DNA from 3 places in the Micromonospora sp. NPDC047812 genome. Region 3 is predicted to be linked to each of the others. Evidence: riboswitches for the same ligand, from Rfam matches in the RefSeq annotation. Region 3 holds a riboswitch; each other region holds the start of a gene.
The links. A riboswitch is a leader RNA that binds a small molecule or an ion and turns the genes downstream of it on or off. The one in region 3 is predicted to bind S-adenosylmethionine.
Positions count from the first base shown of each region.

Region 1 (6,054 bases), on a different contig from region 3:
GGCTCCGGCACGAGAAGGCGGAGCGTGGGCCGGTCAGGCCAGCGCGGCGAGGGCCGTGAGCAGCCGGTCCACGTGCCCGGTCGTGCTGCCCAGGCCGATGCTGGCCCGCAGGGCGGTCGGCGGCAGGTCCCGCCGGCCGCTGCGGGCGGCCGCCTCGTCGAGCAGCCGCCGGGCCAGCGGGTGGGCGCAGAAGAGGCCGTCGCGCACCCCGATGCCGTACGCCGTCGCCAGTTCCGCCGCCACCTCCGCCGAGTCCCGGCCGGCCACCACGAACGACACGATCCCCACCCGGGGCGCCGCCGGCCCGAACATGCGCAGCTCCAGCACGTGCGGCAGGGCCGCGAAGCCCTCGCGCAGCCGGGTCAGCAGAGCCTGCTCGGCGTCGTGCAGCGCGGCCCGGTCGGCGTCGGCCAGCGCGGCGCAGACCGCCGCCAGGGCGACCGCGCCGAGCAGGTTCGGCGTGCCCGCCTCGTGCCGGGCCGGGCCGGTCGCCCACCGTACGTCGTGGGTGGCCGCCCCGACGTGGCTGGTGGCGCCCCCGCCGGCCAGGTACGGCGGTGCGGCGTCCAGCCAGTCCGCCCGACCGACGAGCACCCCCGCGCCGAACGGCGCGTACAGCTTGTGGCCGGAGAGCGCGAGGTAGTCGACGTCGAGGGCGGCGACGTCCACCGGCGCGTGCGGGGCGAGCTGCGCGGCGTCCACCGCGATCCGGGCCCCGTGCCGCCGGGCCACCAGGGCCAGCTCCGCCACCGGCCAGCGTTCGCCGGTCACGTTGCTCGCGGCGGTCACCGCGACCAGCACGGGCGGGCCTTGTCCGGCGCCGGGGCGGGCGGGACCCGAACCGCCCCTCGCGTCCGGCCTGCGCAGCTCGCCGAGCGCGGCGTCCAGCGCGCGGACCGCCCCGGCGGGATCCTCAGGCACCGGCAGCCGGACCGAGCCCCGCGGCCAGGGCAGCAGGTTGGCGTGGTGCTCCGCGCCGAAGGTGACCACCGTCGTGCCGGCGGGCAACGCCCGGGCCAGCAGGTTCAACGCGTCGGTGGTGTTGCGGGTGAAGACCACGTGGTCCTCGGCGCGGGCGCCGAGGAAGTCGCCGACCGTCTGCCGGGCGCGCTCGTAGGCGAGGGTGCAGCGCCGCGACAGCGCCCCGGCGCCGCGGTGCACGCTGGCGTACCAGGGCAGCAGCTCGGCCACCGCGTCGGCCGCGGCCCGCGCGCAGGGCGCGGTGGCCGCGTAGTCGAGGTTCACCTGGCCGGGTACGCCGAGCACGTCGAGCGCGGCGGCGACGACGGGCGGCTGCGGCGCGGGCGGGGGTACGAGGGTGACGGTCATGGCCGACCTCCGGGTCCAGGGACCCCGGGTGGGCGCACACGGGCGGGGTCCGCGCTTGCCCGGCACGCGGTTCGGGCCGGGCCCGGTCATCACCCGGGGCACCCCACCGCGAACTCGACGAGGGTTGCCGGCCAGCAAGCCGGGGCTTGACGCTGGCGCTCGTGACCTGCCCGCAGCATAGCCGGGTGAATGCGGCCGGACCAGGCTGCCGGGGATGGCTACGCTGACCGCATGGCCGACACCCCGCCCGGCGCATCCCTGCCGCCGTCGCCGACCGCGCCCGCCGTTCCGCCGCCCGGCGGGGCCGGGCCCCGGATGCCGCTGCGGCGGCTGGGGTGGCGTCGGGCCCTGGTGTTGGCCGGCACCGTCCTGTTCATCGCGGCGTGCGCGCTGTTCATGGTCTTCACGCTGGGCGAGAACCTGGGCGTCGAGGCGCTGCTGATCGGCGTGGTCGCCGCGATCCTCCCGGTTCCGGTGCTGGTGGGCTGTTTCCTCTGGCTCGACCGCTACGAGCCGGAGCCCCTGAAGTACCTGGTCTTCTGCTTCGCCTGGGGCGCGTTCGTCTCCACCGCGGCCTCGCTGACCGTCAACGAGTTCTCCGCCGGGCTGTTCGAGGACCGGGGGCTGCCGACCGCGCTGACCGCGGTGCTGGTCGCGCCGTTCATCGAGGAGCTGACCAAGGCCCTCGGGCCGATCCTGCTGCTGATCTTCCGCCGGCGGGAGTTCTCCGGGATCACCGACGCCCTGGTCTACTGCGGGCTCTCCGCGATCGGGTTCGCCATGGTGGAGAACATCCTCTACCTGGGCGGCTACGGCTACGCCACCGGCGTGGAGCGGTACGGGCCGGCCACCGGCACCCAGCAGGTCATCGCCATCTTCATCGTCCGGATCCTGCTCTTCGGCTTCGCCCACCCGCTGTTCACCTCCATGACCGGGGTGGGGCTGGGCATCGCCGCGCGCGCCGCCAGCCGGTGGGTGCGGGTGCTCGCGCCCCTCGCCGGCCTGCTCCTGGCGATGATGCTGCACGGGCTCTGGAACCTGCTGCCGACGCTCACCCAGGCCACCGGCGAGACGCTGATCATGCTGTACGGGTTCATCGGCGTGATGGTGCCGGTCTTCTTCGGCATGGTCGGGCTCGCCGTGTGGCTACGGGCCTGGGAGGGGCGGCTCACCGAGCGGACCCTGCCCGACTACGTCCGGGCGGGCTGGCTCACCCCGCCGGAGGTGGCGGCGCTGAGCAGCCTGGGACGGCGGCACGCGGCCCGGGTGTGGGCCAAGCGGGTGGCCGGCGACGGCGGGTTGAAGGCGATGCGCGGCTACCAGTTCGCGGCGACCCGGCTGGCGCTGCTGCGCGACGGCGCGCTGCGCGGCCTGGACCGCCGCCCGGTGGACCGGGAGCGGACCGCGCGGGAGGAACGGGAGCTGCTGGAGGCGATCGGCGCGTACCGGTCGTTCTTCGTGGGCCGCGACCCGCAGGCGCCGGCGGGGATCTGGGACGGACACCGCTACCACCTGCGGTTCCCGGACGGCACGCAGCGGACGGTCGAGGCGCCGGACGAGCCCGTCGTGCCGATCCCGGTGGTGCTGGTCCCGCCGCCGCCCCCGGCGCACCCGGCCAACTTCGGCCCGCCCGGCTGGTACGGCCAGCAGCCCCCGGCGCCGTGGCCCCCCGGTCGCCCCTGACGCAGCCGCCGGCCATCTCCTGACCCCGGGACCGGGGCCGCCCCGTGAGGTCGGCCCCGGCCGTCAGGTCATCAGGCTGGTGAGGAAGTCACCGAGGCCCTGCGCCATCGCCATCAGTCCCGCCCCGATCGCCTTGAACATCTGCGCCGCGCCCTCCGGCCGGAAGGCCATGAAGTAGATCAGGAACGCGACGCTCCCCCAGAGCAGAATCTTCTTCACGAGTACCGGCATCGCGTCCCTCCCCAGGGCCGGTGATGCGGCTGGCTTCCCGGCGGGGAGCGACGCAAACGGCACCCGCGCCCTCATCCGGGCGGGTGGGGCGGGGGTGGGCTCAGAGGTAGAGGCCGGTGGAGTCGTTCTCCACCCGCTCGGCGGCCACGGCGTGCACGTCGCGTTCGCGCAGCAGCACGTACCCGCGGCCGTGCAGTTCGACCTCGGAGCGGTCGTCGGGGTCGAAGAGGACCCGGTCGCCCGAGACGATGGCGCGTACGTTCGGCCCCACGCCAACGGCGGTGGCCCAGGCCAGGCGCTTGCCCACGGCGGCGGTCGCCGGAATCACGATGCCGGCGGTCGAGCGTCGCTCACCCTCGCTCCCCTCCATCCGCACCAGCACACGGTCGTGCAGCAGGCGGATCGGCAGCTTGGAGTCGAGATTCTGGTCGGCGGTCACGCCGCAGACGCTACCGTGTCCCGGTCGGCCGGCCGTGGGCGGTTACGGGCCGGGGGCCGGGGGCAATGTGTGGCGGACCTGCCCTACGGTGGCGTCGTCGGACGTATCCTGTCCGCCCACCGGCGTGGGCGGGCCGGTCTATTGCCAGGAGGTGCGCTTGAGCCGCTTCGAGCAGGTACGCGGACGGCTCCGTCGCGCGTACGAGTCGGGCCGGGAGTCGGTGCGGGCGCGCCGTACGGACCCGGCCGACGGCCCCGAGCCGGCCGGCGTGGCCTCGCCGACGTCCCCCGGACCGGCGGCGGCGCCGTCGGCGACCGTGGTCGGCGCCCCGCCGCCCGGGGCGATGCACAACTCCACCTCCAGCCGGGACGACGCGGACGTGCCGCACGCGTTGCGGATCGCCGCCGCGTGGTCCTGGCGGCTGATCGTGATCGGCGTCGTGGCCTGGGCGCTGCTGAAGATCGTCGGCACGGTCCGGATCGTGGTCATCCCGCTGGCCGTCGCGCTGCTGCTCTCGGCGCTGCTCGCGCCGGCGGTCGGCTGGCTGCTGCGGGCCCGGTTCCCCCGGTCCATGGCGACGGCGGTGGTCCTGGTGGGCGGCCTGGCCGGGGTGATCGGCACGCTGACCCTGGTGGTGAACGAGTTCATCCAGGGCGTGCCGGAGCTGAGCAAGAAGTCCTCGGAGGGCGTCCGGCAGATCCAGGACTGGCTGAAGACCGGCCCGCTGCACCTCTCCGACGGCCAACTCGACAACTACATCGAGGAGGGCCAGAAGTGGATCAACAACAACACCGAGAAGTTCACCAGCGGCGCCCTCTCCACGGCCGCCACGCTGGCTGAGGTGCTGACCGGCACGCTGCTGGTGCTCTTCGCCACCTTCTTCTTCCTGCGGGACGGCAACAAGATCTGGCGCTTCCTGGTCCGGCTGCTGCCGGTGGCCGCCCGCTGGAAGGTCGACGACGCCGGGCGGGCGTCCTGGGCGACCCTGGTCGCCTACGTCCGGGCGACCGTGCTGGTCGCCTTCATCGACGCGGTCGGCATCGGCGTCTTCCTGGTCATCTTCGACATCCCGTTCGCCTTCCCGCTCGCCGCGCTGGTCTTCCTCGGGGCGTTCATCCCGATCGTCGGGGCGACCCTGTCGGGCGTCGTCGCGGTCCTGGTCGCGCTGGTCGACAGCGGCCCGGTGACCGCGCTGATCATCCTCGGCGTGGTGATCGGGGTGCAGCAGGTGGAGGGGCACCTCCTCCAGCCGCTGATCATGGGCCGGGCGGTGGCCATCCACCCGCTCGCGGTCATCATCGGCATCGCGGCCGGCGTGGTCCTCGCCGGGATCACCGGCGCGCTGGTCTCGGTGCCGCTGATCGCCGTGCTCAACACGGCCGTGCGCCGGCTCGCCGCCCGCACCGTCCCGGACACCCCGCCCGACGCCGTCGTCGTCGCCTCCCAGGCGCCCTGACGGGGGTCAGGAACCGGCGAGGCGTTCGAGGGCGCCGCGGGCGACCTCGGGCCGGGTGGTGTACCAGAACGGCGGCAGCGACCGGCGCAGGAACGGCCCGTAGCCCCGGGCGGTCTCCAGGCGCGAGTCGAGCACCGCCACCACGCCCTTGTCGCCCGTCGACCGGATCAGCCGCCCCACCCCCTGGGCCAGCCTGATCGCGGCGATCGGCACGCTGACCGCCGCGAAGCCCGACCCGCCGCCGGCGTCCACCGCCGCCGCCCGCGCCGCCGCCAGCGGCTCGTCCGGCCGGGGGAAGGGCAGCCGGTCGATGACCACCAGCTGGCAGGAGTCGCCCGGCACGTCGACGCCCTGCCAGAGCGACATCACCCCGAACAGGCAGCTGGACTTCTCCTCCCGGAACCGGCGTACCAGCAGCGGCAGCGCCTCCTCGCCCTGGAGCAGGACCGGCAGGTCGGTCCGCGCGCGCAGCAGCTCCGCCGCCTGCTGCGCGGCCCGCCGGGAGGAGAAGAGGCCGAGCGTACGCCCGCCGAGCGCGGTGACCAGCGCGAGCAGTTCCTCGCCGGCCGCGTCGGGCAGCCCGGAGACGCTGGGCCTCGGCAGGTGCGCGGCGACGTACAGGATGCCCTGCCGGCCGTAGTCGAACGGCGAGCCGACGTCGAGGGAGCGCCACCCCGGCCCCGAGGTGGCCGGCGCCCCCGCCGGGCCGGTCACGGCGCCGTCCCCGGTCGCGCCGCTGCCCTCCGCCGGCCCGGTGCCGCCGGTGCGCCCGGCGGAACGGGCGGCCAGGGCGGCGGCGGCCGGCGACGGCGGGTCGGCCGGGGGCGCCTCCAGGCCCAGCGCCCGGGCCACCGTGTCGAACCGGCCGCCCAGCGTCAGCGTCGCCGAGGTGGCGACCACCGTGCGCTCCTCGTAC
Region 1 is NZ_JBEYRY010000001.1:1,520,981-1,527,034, reverse strand. It holds gene AB0883_RS07080 (aminotransferase class V-fold PLP-dependent enzyme) at 34-1,329, opposite strand; SAM riboswitch class IV at 1,376-1,496, opposite strand; gene AB0883_RS07075 (PrsW family intramembrane metalloprotease) at 1,519-3,012, shown strand; gene AB0883_RS07070 (hypothetical protein) at 3,076-3,243, opposite strand; gene AB0883_RS07065 (co-chaperone GroES) at 3,344-3,682, opposite strand; gene AB0883_RS07060 (AI-2E family transporter) at 3,750-5,138, shown strand; gene AB0883_RS07055 (ATP-dependent DNA helicase) at 5,145-6,054, opposite strand, start outside.
Region 1: it holds a riboswitch for S-adenosylmethionine, as region 3 does, so the genes downstream of both, AB0883_RS07080 (aminotransferase class V-fold PLP-dependent enzyme) here and AB0883_RS27070 (ABC transporter substrate-binding protein) in region 3, are expected to answer to the same signal.

Region 2 (6,054 bases), on a different contig from region 3:
CCCCACCCGGGCCTGCGGGCCGGCGTCGCGCCAGCCGGGCAGGGCGGCGGAGGCGGCGGCGACCAGCTCGTCGGCGCCGGCGTGCGGGTAGCGGACGTTCAGCTCGACGCCGAACGGGCTGGTCTCGGTGGCGACCCGGTCGGCCGCGCCCGGCTGGTCGAGGGGGAAGTCACCGCCGAGGTACGCCTCGAAGGCGGCCTTGCCGTCGGCGGCGGCGGTCTCCCCGTAGACCCGGGGGCTGGGCGACTCGGGGTAGGCGGACCAGTACCCGCGCTCCGTGATGGCGGTCAGCGCCCGGGTCAGGGTGTCGGCGTGCCTGTCGTACAGGGGGTGCGGGGTCTCCGTCATGCCCGCCATCATGCAACAGAAAGCACCAGGATCAGTAGGGCCGTGTCACAACTCAGATCGTGAGCTGCCAGTCGGTCCAACCGTCGACGGGGCGGAACCCGAGCTGCTCGTTGATCCGCACCATGTGGGCGTTCTCGGCGGCGTTGAAGGTGTCGATCGCGCGTACCGCCGGCTCGTGGGCCAGCAGGTGGCGCAGGTTCTCGCCCTTGGTGAGCAGGCCGAGCCGGTGGCCGCGGTGCTCCGGGTCGACGATGGTGATCTGCTGGAACGCGTGCCAGTCGACCGACGGCCCCACGTCGAGCAGGGTCCAGGCGACCACCCGGCCGGACGCCTCGTGGCGCGCCGCCGTGTGGTAGCGCCGCCGCCCCCGCACCTCCAGCGCCCGCTCGATGCCACGGACCCGTTCGACGTCGATCCGCTCCGGTTCCCACTCCACGTCGCCCAGGGGCGCGTCGGCCATCAGCCGGCCGTCGAGGTAGGCGATGTCGGCGGCGTACTCCTCGGGGGTGTTCCCCTGCCAGCGTAGGAGCCGGTAGCCGGCGGCCCGGCCCCGGGCCTCGGTCAGGGCGGCGTCCAGGCCGTCCTGGTCGAGCCGGGTGGTGTCGAGCCGGCGGCGGACCTCCGCCAGCGCGGGCCGGGCGCCGGTCGACGCGGCGAAGGCGGCGGCGGCCCCGGAGCGGGCCGGGCCGCCGGGCAGCGCGGAGACCGCCATCGCCAGCACCCGCTTGCGGCCCCGCTCCCGCAGCAGGCGTACGGCGTGGTGGTGCAGCGCACGGCCGACGCCGCGACGCCGGCACTCCGGGTGCACGACCACCTCGGCCGTGGCGTTCTCGGTGTTGTCGAGCTGCGGAAGGTCCAGCGCGAGGTAGCCGGCCGGCACGCCGTCGAGCCGGGCCAGCGCCCAGAGCGGCTCGTTGCCCGGCATCGGGTGCCGGATCGCCGCCTCGAAGCGCCGCCGGCAGAGGGGCGGGAAGTCCGGCAGGTCGACCTCGTTGGCCGCCGCGCCGATCCGGTACGCCTCGTCGATCGCGGCCTGGTCGGCGGCGTCGAGCGGCGCGATCGCGATGCTCATCGGCTGAGGGTGCGCCAGACGACGACGATCGGGCCAGCGAATTAACCGCTGGCCCGATCGGAAGTTGGTCGGGAGGGACGCTCGCACAACGCCTCCGGCGTTGGGTCGCAAGAACTGAAAGTCTCCGGCGAAACGCCCTCCCGCACGGAGCATCTTGCGCCGTGCGGTTCCTGCCGTCAAGTCCTTGTCGGCGCGTTTTCCGCACTCACAGCGAAAACCCAGTTACCCCCCGAATCCCCCACCCACCCCGGGCCGGCCCCGGCCCTCGGCCCCTCGGGCGTCGATCATGAGGTTGGCGGCACTGTTCGCGATCGACTTCGCCGCCAACCTCATGATCGACGCGGAAAAGGTGGGGGGTGGGGGTGGTCAGCCGAGGAGGCCGGCGTCGCGGGCGGCGCGCAGGGAGGGCTTGATGCGGTGGGTGGGGCCGACCTCGCCGGCCACCGCGTCGAGGGTCTTGAGGCCCTCGCCGGTGTTGAAGACCACGGTCTCCGCGGTCGGGTCGAGGCGGCCGGACTCGACCAGCTTGCGCAGTACGGCCACGGTCACCCCGCCGGCGGTCTCGGCGAAGACGCCGGTGGTCCGGGCCAGCAGCCGGATGCCGGCGCGGATCTCGTCGTCGTCGACGTACTCCATCCAGCCCCCCGTGCGGCGCACCGCCTCCAGCGCGTAGACGCCGGCGGCCGGGTCGCCGATGTTGAGGGACTTGGCGATGCCGGTCGGCTTGACGGGCGTGATGGTGTCGGTGTCGGCGTGCAGGGCGGTGGCGATGGGGTTGCAGCCGGCCGACTGCGCGCCGAACACCTTCCAGCCGCCGGCCGGCGCCTCGACCAGGCCGATCTCCACCAGCTCGGCGAACGCCTTGTCGATCTTGGTGAGCAGCTCGCCGGAGGCCATCGGGATCACCACCTGCGCGGGGATCCGCCAGCCGAGCTGCTCGGCGACCTCGTAGCCGAGCGTCTTCGAGCCCTCGGCGTAGTAGGGGCGCACGTTGACGTTGACGAAGGCGGTGTCCTCGAACTCGTCCGTCTCCACCAGCTCGCCGCAGAGCCGGTTCACGTCGTCGTACGAGCCGTCGATGGCGACCAGTTCGCCGCCGTAGACGGCGGTGGTGACGACCTTGCCCTGCTCGAGGTCGCCGGGGATGAAGACCACCGACGGCGCGCCGGCCCGGGCGGCGTGCGCGGCGACCGAGTTGGCCAGGTTGCCGGTGGAGGCGCAGGCGTAGCGGCTGAAGCCGAGCGCACGGGCGGCGGTCAACGCGACCGAGACCACCCGGTCCTTGAACGAGTGGGTCGGGTTGGCGCTGTCGTCCTTGACCCAGAGCGGGGCGGTGATGCCCAGCTCGGCGGCGAGGTGCGGGGCGGCCACCAGCGGGGTGAAGCCCGGGTCGAGGGTGACGCGGGTGGCCGGGTCCTGACCGGCGGGCAGCAGCGCCGCGTACCGCCAGATGTTCTGCGGGCCCGCCTCGATCTGCTCCCGGGTGACCGTCGCCAGCGCGGCGGCGTCGTAGTCGACCTCCAGCGGGCCGAAACACTCGTAGCAGGCGTGCTGGGCGGCGAGCGGGTAGCGGGCCGAACAGGCGCGGCAGACCAGGGCGCGGGCGGGGCTGGCGGCGGTGTCGATGCCGGAGGGGGCGAACGTCGACGTCATGTCGAGGGTCCTCTCATCTTTCCCCGCATCGCACCCTGCGGCGGGGACGGAATTGGCACCTGCCCCGCCGGTCGCTCTGCGGTGAGCGCGCGGGGTGGTTGCCGGGGCGTCGTCGGGCCGTATCCCTCAGCCCCTCTGGATGAGGTATGCAGTTGTGCCGTCGAGTCTAAGCACTGACGCCGCCCGGATCGACGGGAGATCCCACGCTGTGAGCGATCCCGCAGCCGCCGTCGGGCGGGCGGGATCTTCCACGACGGTACGGATTCAGGCGGTCACCGAGCGGGAGTCGGCGGGGCGCCGGGCGCGCAGCACGGTGTCGACCGCCCACGCGCCGGGACCGAACACGGCGATCAGCAGGAACGACCAGCAGAACAGGACGGCCAGCTCACCGCCGTTGCGCAGTGGGAGCAGCGCGTCGGGCTGGTGCACCACGAAGTACGCGTAGGCCATCGAGCCGGACGCCAGCAGGGCCGCCGGTCGGGTCAACAGTCCGACGAGCACCAGCCCGCCGCAGACCGCCTGGATCAGCGCGGCCCACCACCCCGGCCACTCGCCGAGCGGGACCGCCTCGCCGGTGCCACGGCTGCCGCCGAGCACCCCGAGCAGCGAGGCCAGGCCGTGGCAGAGGAAGAGCAGGCCGACGACGGCACGGAACAGGGACAGGGCCGGGCCACCGATCCGGTCAGTGAGCATCAGGGCACCTCCGGGCAGGACGACGGGACGACACCAGAATGCCGTCGGACATTCGACGGTGTCGATTGAATCCCCCTCCTTGGGAACGCTCCCACGGCATGCCGGCGCCACCGTCCACAAGGGCGCTGGCGCGGGCCCGTTACGGTGCGGGGACATCGACGGAAGGGAACGCGCGATGCGTCGCAAGCTCGTCCCGGTGGTGGCGCTCTCCATGGCCTGCCTGCTGGCGCTCACCACCGCCTGCTCCACCGGCAACCGCAAGAAGCGGAACCGGTCCGCCGACCGGCCCGCCGGCACCGCCGCGAAGCGGGACGACGTCGACGCCACCCCGGCGACCACCCGGGCGACCCCGAGCCCCCGTCGCACCGGCGACCGGCTCACCTGCCTCGAACTGCGCGACACCCAGGTCGGCAGCAGGAAGGTCCGCTACCGGGGGTACGCCGCCCCGATCCGCCTCACGGACGGGCGGTGGGCCGACCGGAACGGCACGACGGTGGAGTTGCAGAGGCCGTGCGCCGTCGGCGACCTCGACGGCGACGGAGCGGGCGACGCGATCGGCGTGGTCATGCTCGACGGCGGCGGCACCGGCCGCTTCTTCACCCTCGCCGCCTGGCGCAACGTTGACGGCGAACCGGACTACCAGGCCCAGGTCGACCTCGGCGACCGTACGCCGGTGGAGAGCGTCAGCGTGCGCGACGGCAGGGCGACGGTGGTCTACCTGACCCGGCCGGCGGACGGCCCGATGGCGGAGCTGAGCATCCGGCGCACGGCCGTCTACCAGCTCAGGGGCACGACGCTGGCCGAGCTGAGCCACACCGACGCCCGGGTGACCGGGGCGTCCGGCGACGGGGGCACCGCCGAGGCCGCGGGCGCGGGGGACACGGTCCCCGACGCCGACTCCCCCACCCGCAAGCGCAGGTCCCGCTCCCGCTGACCTCCCCGCGACCGGGCCGCCTCAGTCCGGGACCGGTCGGTGGACTGGTGGCCTCGGCAGCCGCACGCTCCCGGTGGCCGGGCAGTTCTGCTGACTCACCTTGCCGAGGCAGCCCCATCCCGAGGTTGGCACGCGCTCGAAGTACTGCATGGGCTGCGACGGGACGGCCTCGGTGGTGAACGTACCGGTGCCGCTCGGGATGCGTTGCTCGTGGGAACCGGTCGTGTCGGTGTACGAGGCGACGATGTGCCACTCGCAGGTGTGGGTGGACACCTCCGGCTGGATGCGGAACGCAATGTTCGACTGACCGTTGCCCAGTTCGACGACGTTGCGACGGAAGTACAGCTGGCCCTCCTGCGGCTCGCCCTCGTCGAGGACGTACGGGCCGTGCGGTTTGTCCGTCGGCCCGCCGGTCAGGTCCCACAGCAGGCCCTGCCGGGACTCGGCACCCGCCGGGGGGATGACGACGACGGTCTGCGCGGTGGGTGCGTGGCACGAATCCTTGACGGCGGTCATGTTGTTGATCGTGAGTCCGGCGGCACGGTCGCTGTTGAGGTTCAGGTCGAACGTCTGGGCATCGCCGCGATTCTCGTTGCCGTCCTCGAAGGGCGCCACATAGGACGCGTCCTCGACGATCCGGCCGCCGAGCGGCTTCATGAACTCCCACACCCGCGACGCGTCGCCGTTCAGGGCGGTCAGGGTGGCCTGCTCGCCCTCGGTCAACGGCCGGTCGAGCAGCACGGTGAAGGCCTCGGGCAGGTACTGGTCGTAGTCGAGAGGGGTGACGGTAGCCACGAACGCGGACCGCTCCCGGTCGACCGCCTGCTGGGCCTGCCTGTCCGAGCGGGCCCGATCGGTGGCCGTCGACCGGTCCAGGAGAAGGTTGGCGTGGTAGGCGAACAGCACGCCGAGCACGACGACGACGGCGGCGACGGTCGCGTACACCGCACGCTGCTTCGGCGGAAGCCCGCGAAACCCGGGCAGGCGCTGATCCGCCAGCACGGCCCAGGCACTCCCCCCGGGCGACGGCCCGGGCGGCTGCGCCGGTGACGGCACGGGCGGGGACACTGACGACGGCACCGGCGAAGACACGGACGACGACTCAGCCTGCGGCACCGACGGGGACGCGGACGACGACTCAGCCTGCGGCACCGGCGGGGATGCAGACGACGGCTCGGCCAGCGGCACGGGCGAAGACACGGACGACGGCTCGGCCGGCGGCTCAGGTGCCGGCTCGGCGGGAGAAGTGGCCATACCCGATTCTCACTCACCGGCGCCATGCCCTCACTCAGGGCATCCGGACGACGTCCGGCCAGGAGCGCCGCACCCGCCGCCATCTCGCCCGGTGTTCCGG
Region 2 is NZ_JBEYRY010000001.1:1,546,698-1,552,751, forward strand. It holds gene paaN (phenylacetic acid degradation protein PaaN) at 1-348, opposite strand, end outside; gene AB0883_RS07175 (GNAT family N-acetyltransferase) at 401-1,420, opposite strand; gene thrC (threonine synthase) at 1,787-3,073, opposite strand; SAM riboswitch class I at 3,084-3,219, opposite strand; gene AB0883_RS07185 (DoxX family protein) at 3,338-3,766, opposite strand; gene AB0883_RS07190 (hypothetical protein) at 3,942-4,700, shown strand; gene AB0883_RS07195 (hypothetical protein) at 4,722-5,888, opposite strand.
Region 2: it holds a riboswitch for S-adenosylmethionine, as region 3 does, so the genes downstream of both, thrC (threonine synthase) here and AB0883_RS27070 (ABC transporter substrate-binding protein) in region 3, are expected to answer to the same signal.

Region 3 (6,054 bases):
CGCGATCCCGCACGCCGCGACGGCGCTCAGCGGGGCGACGAGGAAGCCGACGACGACCTCCCCCGTCGCGTCCAGCACCGCGCCGGCCACCGCCGCGCCGCCCGCGCTGCCGACCGAGAACGCCGTCGCCGCCCAGGCGAACGCCTCGGCCACCGTGCCGACGGGCGCCACGTCGTCGATCGCGACGAAGGCGATGGTCAGCAGTGCCGGAAGCGCGAGCCCGCTCACGGCCATCAGCGCCAGCATCACGGCCGGGGCCGGGGTGAGCAGCAACGGCAGGTAGCCGGCGGCGAAGACCCCGACGGCACGCGGCAGGGTGGCGTACCGGCGCAGGCCGCCGAAGCGTACGTAGAGCAGGCCGCCGACCAGGGCCCCGGTGGCCTGCGCGGCGAGCAGCCAACCCGCCCAGGATCGGGCCCCGGCGGACTCGGCGTACCCGGTCGCGGCGACGGCCACGCTGCCCACCGCCGCGCCGACCAGCAGCAGCGCCCCCAGAACCAGCCGGAGCCGGTTGGCGCGCAGCGGCCCGGCCCAGTGGCGTACCGCCGGCTCACCGCGCCAGCGGCGGACCGCGTCGGTCGTGGCGAACCACGCGGTGCCGGCGGCCTGGAAGAGCGCGGCGGCGGCCAGACCGCCGCTCGGGCCGGCCAGGCCCACGGCGGCGAGCGTGACCACCGGGCCGAGGATGAAGATGGTCTCCTGCACGGCGATGTCCAACGTGTACGCGGTCTGCACCCGGTGCGCGGGGAGCAGGTCGCGCCAGAGCACCCGCAGGCACGACTCGAAGGGCGGCGCGCCCGCCCCGGCCAGGGCGGCGGCGAACACGGTGACCGGCAGGTTGACGTGTGCGGCGGTGAGCGCGAAGCCGATCGTCGACGCCGTCACGGCCAGCCACAGCACCGGCGGCTGTCGCCAGCGCTGCGCCAGCCGGGCGAGCATCGGCTGGCCCACGGCGGTGCCGGCGGTGAACGCGCCGACCAGCAGGCCCGCGACGGTCAGTGTCATCGTCTCCCGTGCGAAGACGAGCAGGGCCAGCGGGGCGGCGCCCAGCGGAATCCGGCCGAGCAGGCTGGCCGCCAGCACCCGGGCGGTCTGCGGCGCCCGCAGCACGGCGAGGGCGGAGGTGTCGGTGGGGTCGGCGGGCGCGGGATCGGCGGGCGGTACGAGTTGGCGGTGATCGGGTCCGGGCATGACTGGGCGCTCCCAAGGCGTGGCGGAGATGGACCGGGGTCGACGGAGTGCCGGGCCGGTCAGGGAACGTAGTCGGAGCGCTCGTGGCCGTCGCCGTACAGCGGAAGGTCCGGGGTGACCCAGCGACCGTGCGCGGTGGCGACGGCATGCGGCGGGGTCACGACAAACAGTCTAGACCCGCACGCCGCCACCGCAGGGGCCAGCCGGATCGGATTGGACCTCGCTGCGGCACCACCCGTGCTCCCTACGATGACGGCCCACGACCCGCCGCACCGCCGGGAGGACGTCATGCGGGAGCGCTTCGCCGAGCTGTCCACGCCGCTGGTCGCCGACGCCTGCGTACGCCTCGGCGTGCCCCCGCGCGCGGCACCGGCCGGGATCCGGGCGGTCGTCCCCGGTCACCGCCTCGTGGGCCGGGCGCTGCCGGTGCGCCACCACGGCAGCGTGGACGTGTTCCTGGAGGCGTACGGCAACGCCGCCCCCGGTGACGTCCTGGTCATCGACAACGGCGGCCGGAGCGACGAGGCGTGCGTCGGGGACCTGGCGGTGCTGGAGGGCGTCGCGGCCGGGATCGCCGGCCTCGTCGTCTGGGGCCTGCACCGGGACACGCCGGAGCTGGTGGAGATCGGGCTGCCCGTCTTCAGCTACGGCTGCCTCCCGGCGGGCCCGGCCCGCCTCGACCCGCGGGAGCCGGAGACGCTCACCAGCGCCCGGGTCGGGCCGCACCTGGTGACCGCCGACGACCTCGTCGTCGCCGACGACGACGGGGTGTTGTTCCTGCCCGCAGGGCGCGCCCCCGACCTGTTCGCGGCGGCGGAGCGCATCGGGACCGTCGAGCGGGTCCAGGCGCGGCGGATCCGCGCCGGGGAGACGCTGCGGGAGCAGACCGCCTTCGCCGACTACCTGGCCCGCCGCGCCGTCGACCCCGCCCACACCTTCCGGCAGCACCTGCGCCAGGTCGGCGGGGCGATCGAGGAGTGAGTGGGGACGCGTGAGGGTGGTCATAACGGCTGGACGGCCCACCGTGTCGGGCTGCTAGCCTCGTCGGCAGGTCATGAGCGCCAGCGTCAAGCCCCGGCTCGCTGGCCGGCAACCCTCGTCCGCGCAGGGGTGCCCCGGGTGAGGACCAGGCACCGGAGCGGCTCCGGTGCAAGCGCGGCCTGGTTCCCAGGTCGACACCGACCGAGGAGAGCCATGTCCTTCCGCATCTGCGCCCCACCGGCGGTCCCCGCCGTGGCCCCGACGTCGCCGGCACTGACCCGGCGCCGCCACATCGACACGATGCGGGTCTGCGCCACCTCCTGTCGCCCCGGCGACGCGCGCTAGGCGCGCCACCCCTTCTTTCCCGAACCATCTCAGCGGTACGCCCATCGGGCGCACCGTCGGCGACGCACGCCCCGTGCCTGTCGCCGCAGACACCCCATCGGAGACACCTGTGCGAATCCTCTCGTCCCTCACCCGGGCCGCCGCCCTCGGCGTGGCCGCCGTCCTCGCCGCCACCGCCCTGACCGCCTGCGGCGACGACGCGGCCAGCGCGACCGACAACCCTTACGGCCTGCTCCAGCCGGGCGTGCTGCGCGCCGGCACGCTCACCGACGCCCCGCCGAACGTCTACCTCAAGGACGGCAAGTTCACCGGCTTCGACAACGACCTGCTCACCGCGGTCGCCGCGAAGGTCGGCCTGAAGGTGGAGTTCGTCGGCACCGACTTCTCCGCGCTGCTCTCCCAGGTCAACAACCGCAAGTTCGACGTCGGCAGCTCCTCGATCACGATCACCGAGGCGCGCAAGAAGACCGTCGACTTCGGCAACGGCTACGACTTCGGCCACTTCGGACTCGACGTGCCGGCCGGCTCGCCGATCACCGGATTCGACCAGCTCGCCGGCAAGCGGGTCGTGGTCGTGCAGGGCACCGTCCAGGACGACTACGCCACCGGCGAGGGGCTCGACCCGGTCCGGGTGCCCGACTACAACGGCGCGATCAACCAGCTCAAGGCCGGCACGGCCGACGCCTGGATCGCCCCGGCCGAGATCGGCGACAAGTCGGCCGCCGACAGCGGCGGCAAGATCACCGTTGCGGCCAAGCTGCTCAGCCCGGCTCCCACGGCGTACGCGTTCGCCAAGGGCAACGACAAGCTGCGCGAGGCGCTGGACAAGGGCCTCGACGAGGTGATCGCGGACGGCACGTGGAGCCGCCTGCAGGCCCAGTACTACCCGGGCCGCCCGATCCCGGCCGACTTCACGCCGGGCAGCGGCACGGTGCCGGTGCCGTCGGCGTCGGCCACCTCCTGAGACGTACGGACGACGAGCGAGCGGGGCGGTAGGAGCGACGATGGATCCGTTGAGCACCCTGTGGGAGACCTTCTTCGACGCGGACTCCATGCGCGAGGCGCTGCCCGAGATGCTGACGGTGGGGCTGCCCAACACGCTGATCCTGGCGATCTCCGCCGCCCTGCTCGGCTCGGTGCTCGGCATGGCGCTGGCCGTCGCGGGCATCTCGCGTACCCGATGGTTGCGGTGGCCGGCGCGGGTCTACACCGACGTGTTCCGCGGCCTGCCCGCCGCGGCGACGATCCTGCTCATCGGGGTCGGCCTCGCGCCGCTGGGCATGCAGGTGTGGGGGCCCAACCCGTATCCCCTGGGCATCCTGGCGCTGTCACTGATCGCGGCGGCCTACATCGGCGAGATCTTCCGCTCCGGCATCCAGTCGGTGGAGGCCGCGCAGCTGGAGGGGGCCCGGGCGCTGGGCCTGTCCTGGGGCGAGGCGATGCGCCTGGTGATCGTCCCGCAGGGGATCCGGCGGGTGCTGCCGGCCTGGGTGAACCAGCTGATCGCGCTCATCAAGGACTCCAGCCTGGTCTACTTCCTCGGCCTGCTGGCCAGCCAGCGGGAGCTGTTCCGCATCGGGCAGGACTACGCGGCGAACACCGGCAACCAGTCCGCGCTGCTGCTCGCCGGGCTGTTCTACCTGACCCTGACGGTTCCGCTGACGCACGCCGTCAACTGGATCGACCGGCGGCTGCGGCACGGCCGGCAGGCCACCGTGCCGGGTGACGCCGACGACGACCTCGACCTGGCGCTGCCGGGCGCGGCGGGAGGGAACCAGCGATGACGATCGACACCACGACCTCGGTGAGCCTCAGCGTCCGCGACGTGCACCTGGCCTTCGGATCGCACCGGGTGCTGCGCGGGGTGGACCTGGACGTGGCGCGCGGGGCGACGGCCTGCGTGATCGGCCCGTCCGGGTCGGGCAAGTCCACCCTGCTGCGCACGATCAACCGCCTGATCGAGCCCGACCGCGGCGACGTGCTGCTGGACGGGCGCAGCGTGCTGGGCGACGACCCGGACGCCCTGCGGCAGCGGATCGGCATGGTCTTCCAGCAGTTCAACCTCTTCCCGCACATGAGCGTGCTGCGCAACGTCACCCTCGCGCTGCGCCGGATCCGCAGGCTCGGTGAGGACGAGGCGGTGGCCGTCGCCCGCGAGCACCTGGAGCTGGTGGGGCTCGCGGCCAAGGCCGACGCCCGCCCGGCGCACCTGTCCGGCGGGCAGCAGCAGCGGGTCGCGATCGCCCGCGCGCTGGCGTTGCGCCCGCAGGTGATGCTCTTCGACGAGGCGACCTCCGCCCTGGACCCGGAGCTGGTCAAGGGCGTGCTCGGGCTGATGGCCGAGCTGTCCGCCGGGGGTATGACGATGGTGGTGGTCACCCACGAGATGGGTTTCGCCCGCGAGGTCGCCGACACCGTGGCGTTCATGGATCGCGGGGTGGTGCTGGAGGCCGGCGAGCCGGCCGCGATCTTCGAGCGGGCCGAGCACCCCCGGCTGCGCCGCTTCCTCTCCCAGGTGCTCTAGCGCCGAGCCGGTCAGGTCGGTGAACCGACCCGTGCGGTGCCCTGGGTCTCGTCCTCAACGCGTGGGCAGGCTCCGCAGTTCCGCGGTGAGCTGTTCGAGGTACTCGGGTGGCCCGGCCTCGGCGAACCACAGCCACAGTTCGGCGGCGTGGATCGGCAACCAGGCCCGGACCGTGGCCGGGTCAGCTCCGTAGCCCTCGACGAGGACGTCGAACGACCGCGGGTCCTTCCGCGCGGCGCCCCAGGCCGCACGCGACAGTTCTCTGAGCGGGTCACCGAGGTGGGCCGCCTCCCAGTCGATGACCGCCGTGATGTCGCCGTTCGCGGCGAGGATGTTCCCGTCGGTCCAGTCGCCGTGACAGAACGCCGTGCGACCGGCCGGTGGAACGGCGAGTGGAAGCGGGGGGCCGCCGGCGTCGCGGTAGCGGCGGATCATCAGCGCGTCGTCCGGCGCGGCCGGCAGCCCGTCAGGTGGCGGCAGCTCGTGGAGCCGACGGAGCAGTGTCGCCGAGGCACGCAGCCCGTCGAGTCGTACGGCGGCGTCCTCGCTGTCCAGTCGTTCACCCGGCATGAGTGTCATGAGGATCGAGCCCGGCCTGACCTCGACGAGCTCGGGAACCGGCATGCCCGTGTCAGCGAGCGCCCGCAGGGCGAGCACCTCGGTGTCGTGGCGGGAGGGTTGCGTCATCCGCTTCTCGACCAGGCGGCGCCCCTCGCGCTCCACCAGCCGGACGTGCCCGACCGCTCCTTGCCGCATCCCGCCATCCTGCCAGGCCCGGAAGGCTGGCGTAGCGCCGAGTCTTGGCAATATCCTCCACTGCACACGCGATGCCTGGAGTTCCTTTTCATGGGGCCGCCCCGCCCCCACCTCCGGCCGCAGAGGAGATGCCATGCACGTCGAGAATTCCGCAGTGGACCGCCGAACCCTGCTGCGGGCCGGCCTCGGTGCCGCCACGGTCGCGGTCGTCGGCAGCCAACTCGCCCTCCCGTCCGCCGCGCAGGCGGACCCCGGCA
Region 3 is NZ_JBEYRY010000011.1:103,753-109,806, forward strand. It holds gene AB0883_RS27060 (MFS transporter) at 1-1,191, opposite strand, end outside; gene AB0883_RS27065 (RraA family protein) at 1,441-2,172, shown strand; SAM riboswitch class IV at 2,242-2,353, shown strand; gene AB0883_RS27070 (ABC transporter substrate-binding protein) at 2,627-3,481, shown strand; gene AB0883_RS27075 (amino acid ABC transporter permease) at 3,522-4,301, shown strand; gene AB0883_RS27080 (amino acid ABC transporter ATP-binding protein) at 4,304-5,041, shown strand; gene AB0883_RS27085 (phosphotransferase) at 5,096-5,797, opposite strand; gene AB0883_RS27090 (N-acetylmuramoyl-L-alanine amidase) at 5,952-6,054, shown strand, end outside.